Linked DNA regions of Variovorax paradoxus. The protein of the gene in region 1 interacts with the protein of each later gene in a pairwise test. Links are inferred from orthologs where the notes say so. Each region holds a gene or a part of one and is shown in the gene's direction. Other genes may lie near its edges. The genes, in order: ruvA and ruvC.

Region 1 (3,038 bases):
TGGCGAACCCAGCGTGTCACGCTGTGGCGCGGCAGCGCGGCGCGATGGCGCTCCACGCCCTTGAAGCGGCCGAACTGCAGCGACAGCGAAAGCGCCGGGAGCTTCGATGCGGCCATCTCAGTGGCCTCCCGCACGCTTGCGCTGGCCGTCATAGGCATCGACGATCTTCGCCACCAGCGGGTGGCGCACCACGTCGGCGCTGGTGAAGTGCGTCATGGCGATGCCGCTCACGCGCTTGAGAACGCGCTCGGCGTCGATCAGGCCGCTGAGCTGCTGCTTGGGCAGGTCGATCTGGCTCACGTCGCCCGTCACCACCGCGCGCGCGCCGAAGCCGATGCGCGTGAGGAACATTTTCATCTGCTCGGGCGTGGTGTTCTGCGCCTCGTCGAGGATCACGAAGGCGTTGTTCAGCGTGCGGCCGCGCATGAAGGCCAGCGGCGCGATCTCCAGCGCGTTGCGCTCGAAGGCCTTCTGCACCTTCTCGTAGCCCATCAGGTCGTAGAGCGCGTCGTACAGCGGGCGCAGGTAGGGGTCGACCTTTTGCGTCAGGTCGCCGGGCAGGAAGCCGAGCCGCTCGCCCGCTTCCACCGCCGGGCGCGTGAGCACGATGCGCTGCACCGCCGCGCGTTCCAGCGCATCGACCGCGCAGGCCACCGCCAGGTAGGTCTTGCCGGTGCCGGCCGGGCCGATGCCGAAGGTGATGTCGTGCTTGGCGATGTTGTCCAGGTACACCGCCTGCGTGGGCGTGCGCGCGCGCAGGTCGGTGCGGCGGGTGACCAGCATCGCGATGTCGTCGTCGCCCTCGAGCATCGAGCCGTCGCCGGCCAGCGTGAGCTGCACCACGGCCGGGTCGATCGTGCGCTGGGCGATTTCATACAGCGCCTGCAGCACGTCCATCGCGCGCTGGGCGGCGGCCTTGGGGCCGTCGACCTTGAACTGCTCGTGGCGGTGCGCGATCTTCACGCCCAGCGCTTCCTCGATGCGGCGCAGGTGGGCGTCCAGAGGTCCGCACAGGTGGCCGAGGCGCGAATTGTTCAGTGGGGTAAAGGTGTGTCGCAGAATCACGCCGGACATTTCAAGGAAAAAGGGCACCCATGATAGGCAAACTCACCGGCACGCTGGCCGAACGCAATCCACCGCAGGTGGTGGTGGACTGCAACGGCGTCGGCTACGAGGTCGATGTGCCGATGAGCACGTTCTACAACCTGCCGAACGTCGGCGCGAAGGTGTCGCTGCTCACGCACTTCGTCGTGCGCGAGGACGCGCAGATTCTCTACGGCTTCGGCACCGCCGAGGAACGGGCGGCTTTCCGCCAGCTCATCAAGATCACCGGCGTGGGGCCGCGCACCGCGCTCGGCCTGCTGTCGGGCATGAGCGTGGGCGAGCTGGCGCAGGCAATCACCACCCAGGAGCTGGGCCGGCTCGTGAAGATCCCCGGCATCGGCAAGAAGACCGCCGAGCGGCTGCTGCTTGAGCTCAAGGGCAAGCTGGGCGCCGACATCGGCCTGCCCGCGCATACGGCGTCCGACGCGCAGGCCGACATCCTTCAGGCGCTGATCGCGCTGGGCTACAGCGACAAGGAAGCAGCACTCGCATTGAAGGCGCTGCCGAAGGACGCGACGGTGAGCGAGGGCATCAAGCTCGCGCTGAAGTCGCTGGCCAAGTGAGCCTGCGCGGCGCTTGGTCACGCGTCCAGGCGCTGCGCCAGGAGTCGGTCCGCAGCGACGAGCTGCTGATGCAGGCGGCCCATATCGGCTGCGTGCCGATCCTGCTGGCCTACGGCTGCGCGGGCCTCGTGTACGGCAACCTGCCGATGTTCACGCCGGTCGGCTTCGTCGACATGCCGGGCGCCTGTGCCTGGCTGACGGCCGCGATGGCCTTCGCGCTCGCGATCTTCGCCATCGACTGGCTGGTGCGCGGCGAACTGTCGGTGGCGCCGCCGCCGGTCACTGTGGTGAAGCGGATCTGGCAGCCGGGGCAATTTCCGTTGCCGGTGCTGCCGTCGCATGTGTTTCCACAGCCGCGTTCGTCTCCCTTGCGCATCGGCTGCCTGAGCGTCGCGGCCGTGGCCTGTGCGTCCGCGCTGGTGGGGCGCGCCACGCTCGCGCTGGGCTGGCAGGCCTTCGCCCGCCCCGGCGGCCTGGCGCCGCAGGCGGAATGGCCGCTCTACCCGCTGCAGTGGGTCTGGCCATGGCTGCTGCCGTTGGCCCGCGACCGCTTCGTGCTCGGGTTGTTCGTTGTCGGCGCGGCGTTGTTCGTGGCGGCGCAACTGATGTCGTGGCGCAAGTTGCGCGGCGCGTGGTTTCCACTGTTCGCCATCCTGCCGCTGCTGCTGACGCTCAACTTCCTCGGCTCGGCGGGCTTCGACTTCGCCGCGGCCCGCGGGCTCGGCGGCCTGAACGAGCCCGACCTGGCGAGCGCGCTGGCGCAGCAGCCCGGGCGTTACAACGTCTTCACCTTCCTGAGCCTCTGGATCGCCATCGGCTTCGGCACGGTCGGCCTGATCGTGGGCTTCTGGTTCGGCCGGTCGCGGTCCATGGACGACGCCTGAGCGCTCATTCGATCGTCAACCCGATGTCCTTGATCAGCACGCTCCAGTCGTGCAGGTCTTTCTGGATGGTCGCGGCGAACTGCTCGGGCGTGTTCTGCGGCAGGTCGGTGAAGTTGAGTTCGCGCAGGCGCTGCACCACGGCGGGGTCCTTCAGCACCTGGTTCACGGCAATGTTGAGCTTCTTCACGATGGCCGGCGGCGTCTTCGCGGGCGCCAGCAGCCCGTACCACGAGTAGTTGGTGAAGGGGTAGCCGGCCTCGGTCATCGTCGGCACGTCGGGCAGCATCGGAATGCGCGAGGGGCCGCTGTTGGCCAGCGCCTTCAGGCGCCCGGCGCGCACCAGTTCCACCGTGGACGACATGTCGGCGAAGGCCGCGTCCACCTGGCCGCCCATCAGGTCCTGCACGCAGGGGCCGCTGCCTTTGTAGGGCACGTGCGTCATCACGAGGCCGGCCTGCTTCTTGAGGCTTTCCATCGCCAAGTGGCC
Region 2 (3,115 bases), 4.8 Mb from region 1 along the record:
GGCGCTTCAAACAGGCAAGGCGCCCGGCCGTCGCCTTGGCATGGATGTCGCGCAGCTCCGCCGCTGCCGCGTCCTGGAAGCGCGCGATGAGGTGTTCGTACACCGCGAGCGCATCGTCCGCCCGGCCAAGCCGCTCCAGCAGCACGTAGCCCTGGTTGAGCCGCGCGCTCGCCAAGCTCCGCTGCACCACGGCATCCGCGTCGCCCGCGAAGGTGCCGAGCAGGCGCTCGCAGGCAGCCAGCGCAGCGCCGGCGTCATCGTGATCGCGCAGGCCCGCGGCCCAGTCGTAGGCGCGCAGCGCGGCCATGCGGCGCACCTGGGCCGACGCATCGCGGCCATAGCGTTCGAGCAGCCAGCCGACCAGCTCCGCGCGGCGCGCATGCTCCTCGGGGCCGAGCCCGTCGAAGAACAGCGCCAGCGCGCGCACGCCTTCGATGCGCAACTCCGGCGTGGCATCGGCCAGCGCGGCTTCGATCTCGTCGGCCACCGACAGGCACAGCACCTGCGCCTGCGTGTGCTGCGCCAGCTCGCGCAGATTGACCACGCTGGCCAGCCGCGCGCGCGCCACGCGCAGCACGATGCCGGGGCCGACCGCGCCGCCGAAGCGCTCGATCAGCGCCTCCAGCGTGGCCAGGGCGTTCTGCGGCAGACCGCGGTGGTGCTCGACCTCGGCCTTGAGCAGCCGGGCGTCGACGCGCCATGCATCGAGGGCCGCGTCGGGCTGGGCGTCGAGCAGCTCGATCATGAAATCGCAGGCCTCGCAGCGGGCGGCGGGCTCGTCGATCCACCAGGTGCGCTGGAACAGCGCGTGCGCGACATGCGCGCGAATCTCGGCTTCGGCATGTCCGCCATAGGCCGCCACCAAGCGGTCGAGCGCCGCGAGCGCATCGGCCGGGCGCGACAGCTGCCGCAGCAGATGCGCCTGCAACCGCAGTGCCTGGCAGCAGGGAACGACGACGCCCGCATCGTGCAGGCCTTCGCAGGCCGCAAGCAACTGCCCGCAGGCGGCCAGCGCCTCGTCGCGCCGCCCCGTGCCATCGAGCAGTTCAGCGCGGCGAAAGCCCGCGGCGGCGCGTTCGGCCGGCTGGCGCGGGCGCGCCATCAGGGCCTGCACCTCATCCAGTTGCTGCTGCGCGGAGGACTCGACTACATTCACATTCGCTTCCTTGTGTGGCGCGCCCCGCGCGATGCGGGGCGGACTGTACGAATCGGCACGGATTCTGACCGCGATCACGCGGCTTTCCCGTTCCGCTCAACGTCCTTTTTTCCGGCTCGCGCCTTTTCGTTACCTTTCTTATTCATGCGCATTCTTGGCATCGACCCCGGCTTGCAGACCACCGGCTTCGGCGTGGTCGACGCGGACGGCCATGCGCTGCGCTACGTGGCCAGCGGCACCATCAGCACCCGGCACCTGGGCACAGGCAATCTCCCGGCACGGCTCAAGGTGCTGTTCGACGGCATCGCGGAAATCGCGGCGCGCTACCAGCCCGATGCGTCGGCGGTGGAAATCATCTTCGTCAACGTCAACCCGCAGTCGACGCTGCTGCTGGGGCAGGCGCGCGGCGCCTGCGTGACCTCGCTGGTCAACAGCAATCTCTCGGTGGCCGAGTACACGGCGCTGCAGATGAAGAAGGCGGTCGCCGGGCACGGGCAGGCCGCCAAGGCGCAGGTGCAGGAAATGGTCAAGCGCCTGCTCGACCTGCCGGGCCTGCCTGGCGCCGACGCGGCCGACGCACTGGGCATTGCCATCACGCACGCGCAGGTGGGACGTTCGATGGCGCGGCTCGCGGAGGCGGCCGAGCTTTCGAAGACGCATGCCGGCACCTACCGGCAAGGGCGCTCGCGCTGATTCAGCGCACGATGTAGCGCAGCTCGCCCAGGCGCTTGCGGCGCTCGCGCACCTCGGCCGCCACCAGGGCGCCGTCGCCCCGCAGCGCGCGCGCGATCCACGACGCCAGTTGCGGCATGTCGTCGGCCGTGAAGCCGAGGCGCACGATCTCCGGCACGCCGAGCCGCAGGCCGTTGATGTCGCCATCGACCGGCGCAATGGGCAGCCCGATGCCGCACGCCAGCAAGCCGCCTTGCGCGAGCAGCTTCGCGGCGCGCTGCCCGCCACCCCAGCGCGCGGCCTCGACCGCCAGCTGGTGCGACTGCGTGAAGCCGCGCGCCTTCGCGAACACGGGCAGCCCTTCGGCATCGAGCGCGCGTGCCAGTGCCTGCGCTGTCTCGCGCATCGCCGCCGCATAGGCCTTGCCGTGCACCTTCCAGTCGAGCAGCCCGCGGGCCAGCGCGGCGGTGCGGCCCGCGTCCGAATTGGCCGTGAGGCCGGGATAGGCGATGGCGTCGATGCGCTCCATCAGCGCCGCGTCGTTCGACACGATCAGCCCGCCCGCAGGTCCGCCAAGGCTCTTGTAGGTGCTCATGGTGATCGCGTGCGCGCCGTCTTCGAGCGGCTGCGGCCAAGCCTTGCCGGCCACCATGCCCGACAGGTGCGCGGCATCGAACAGCAGCTTCGCGCCCACGCTGTCGGCAATCTCGCGGATGGCGGGCACGGGGTGCGGAAAGAGATTGAGGCTGCCGCCGATGGTGATGAGCTTCGGTTTCACCTCGCGCGCCAGCCGGGCGAGCGCGGACACATCCACGGTGTAGCCGTCGGCATCGACCGGCGCCGGCACGGTCTTCAGGCCGTAGAGCCCGGCCGCGCCCGCCGCGTGATGCGTGACGTGGCCGCCGATGGTGGCGGGCGGCGCGATGATGGTGTCGCCGGGCTGGCAAGTGGCCATGAACACATAGAGATTCGACAGCGCGCCGGAGCTCACGCGCACCTCGGCGAACTTCGCGCCGAACACTTCGGCCGCCAGTTCCGCGGCAACGACTTCGATGCGCTCGATGGCTTCGAGGCCCATCTCGTACTTGTCGCCTGGATAGCCGAGCGAAGGGCGCGAGCCGAGCCCGCGCGACAGCAGCGCCTCGGCGGCAGGGTTCATGACGTTGGTCGCCGGGTTGAGGTTCAGGCCGTCGACATCATGGATGCGGTGGTTGTCAGCCACCAGCCGTTCGATCTCGGCGGCGACGCCCGCCGCGTCTCGCGCGGAGGCATCGGCGGCGATGGAAA

The links.
Region 2: the proteins of ruvA (region 1) and ruvC interact in binary tests that used the Escherichia coli proteins (3 or more experiments, as listed by UniProt). The link is inferred for Variovorax paradoxus from one-to-one orthologs.

Annotation. Positions count from the first base shown.
Region 1 is NZ_CP091716.1:6,315,201-6,318,238, reverse strand. The notes cover bases 154-2,880. They hold ruvA (Holliday junction branch migration protein RuvA), read left to right. Parts: upstream 154-1,094; coding sequence 1,095-1,667; downstream 1,668-2,880. Other genes in these bases: L3V85_RS29475 (Bug family tripartite tricarboxylate transporter substrate binding protein), read right to left, coding at 2,556-2,880; L3V85_RS29480 (hypothetical protein), read left to right, coding at 1,664-2,551; L3V85_RS29490 (PhoH family protein), read right to left, coding at 154-1,074. Outside these bases: rRNA maturation RNase YbeY, read right to left, coding at 1-116; more of L3V85_RS29490, read right to left, coding at 118-153; more of L3V85_RS29475, read right to left, coding at 2,881-3,038. UniProt on the Escherichia coli protein: The RuvA-RuvB-RuvC complex processes Holliday junction (HJ) DNA during genetic recombination and DNA repair.
Region 2 is NZ_CP091716.1:1,552,829-1,555,943, reverse strand. What follows is about bases 271-3,074. They hold ruvC (crossover junction endodeoxyribonuclease RuvC), read left to right. Parts: upstream 271-1,300; coding sequence 1,301-1,849; downstream 1,850-3,074. Other genes in these bases: glyA (serine hydroxymethyltransferase), read right to left, coding at 1,851-3,074; L3V85_RS07360 (tetratricopeptide repeat protein), read right to left, coding at 271-1,156. Also shown: more of L3V85_RS07360, read right to left, coding at 1-270; more of glyA, read right to left, coding at 3,075-3,115.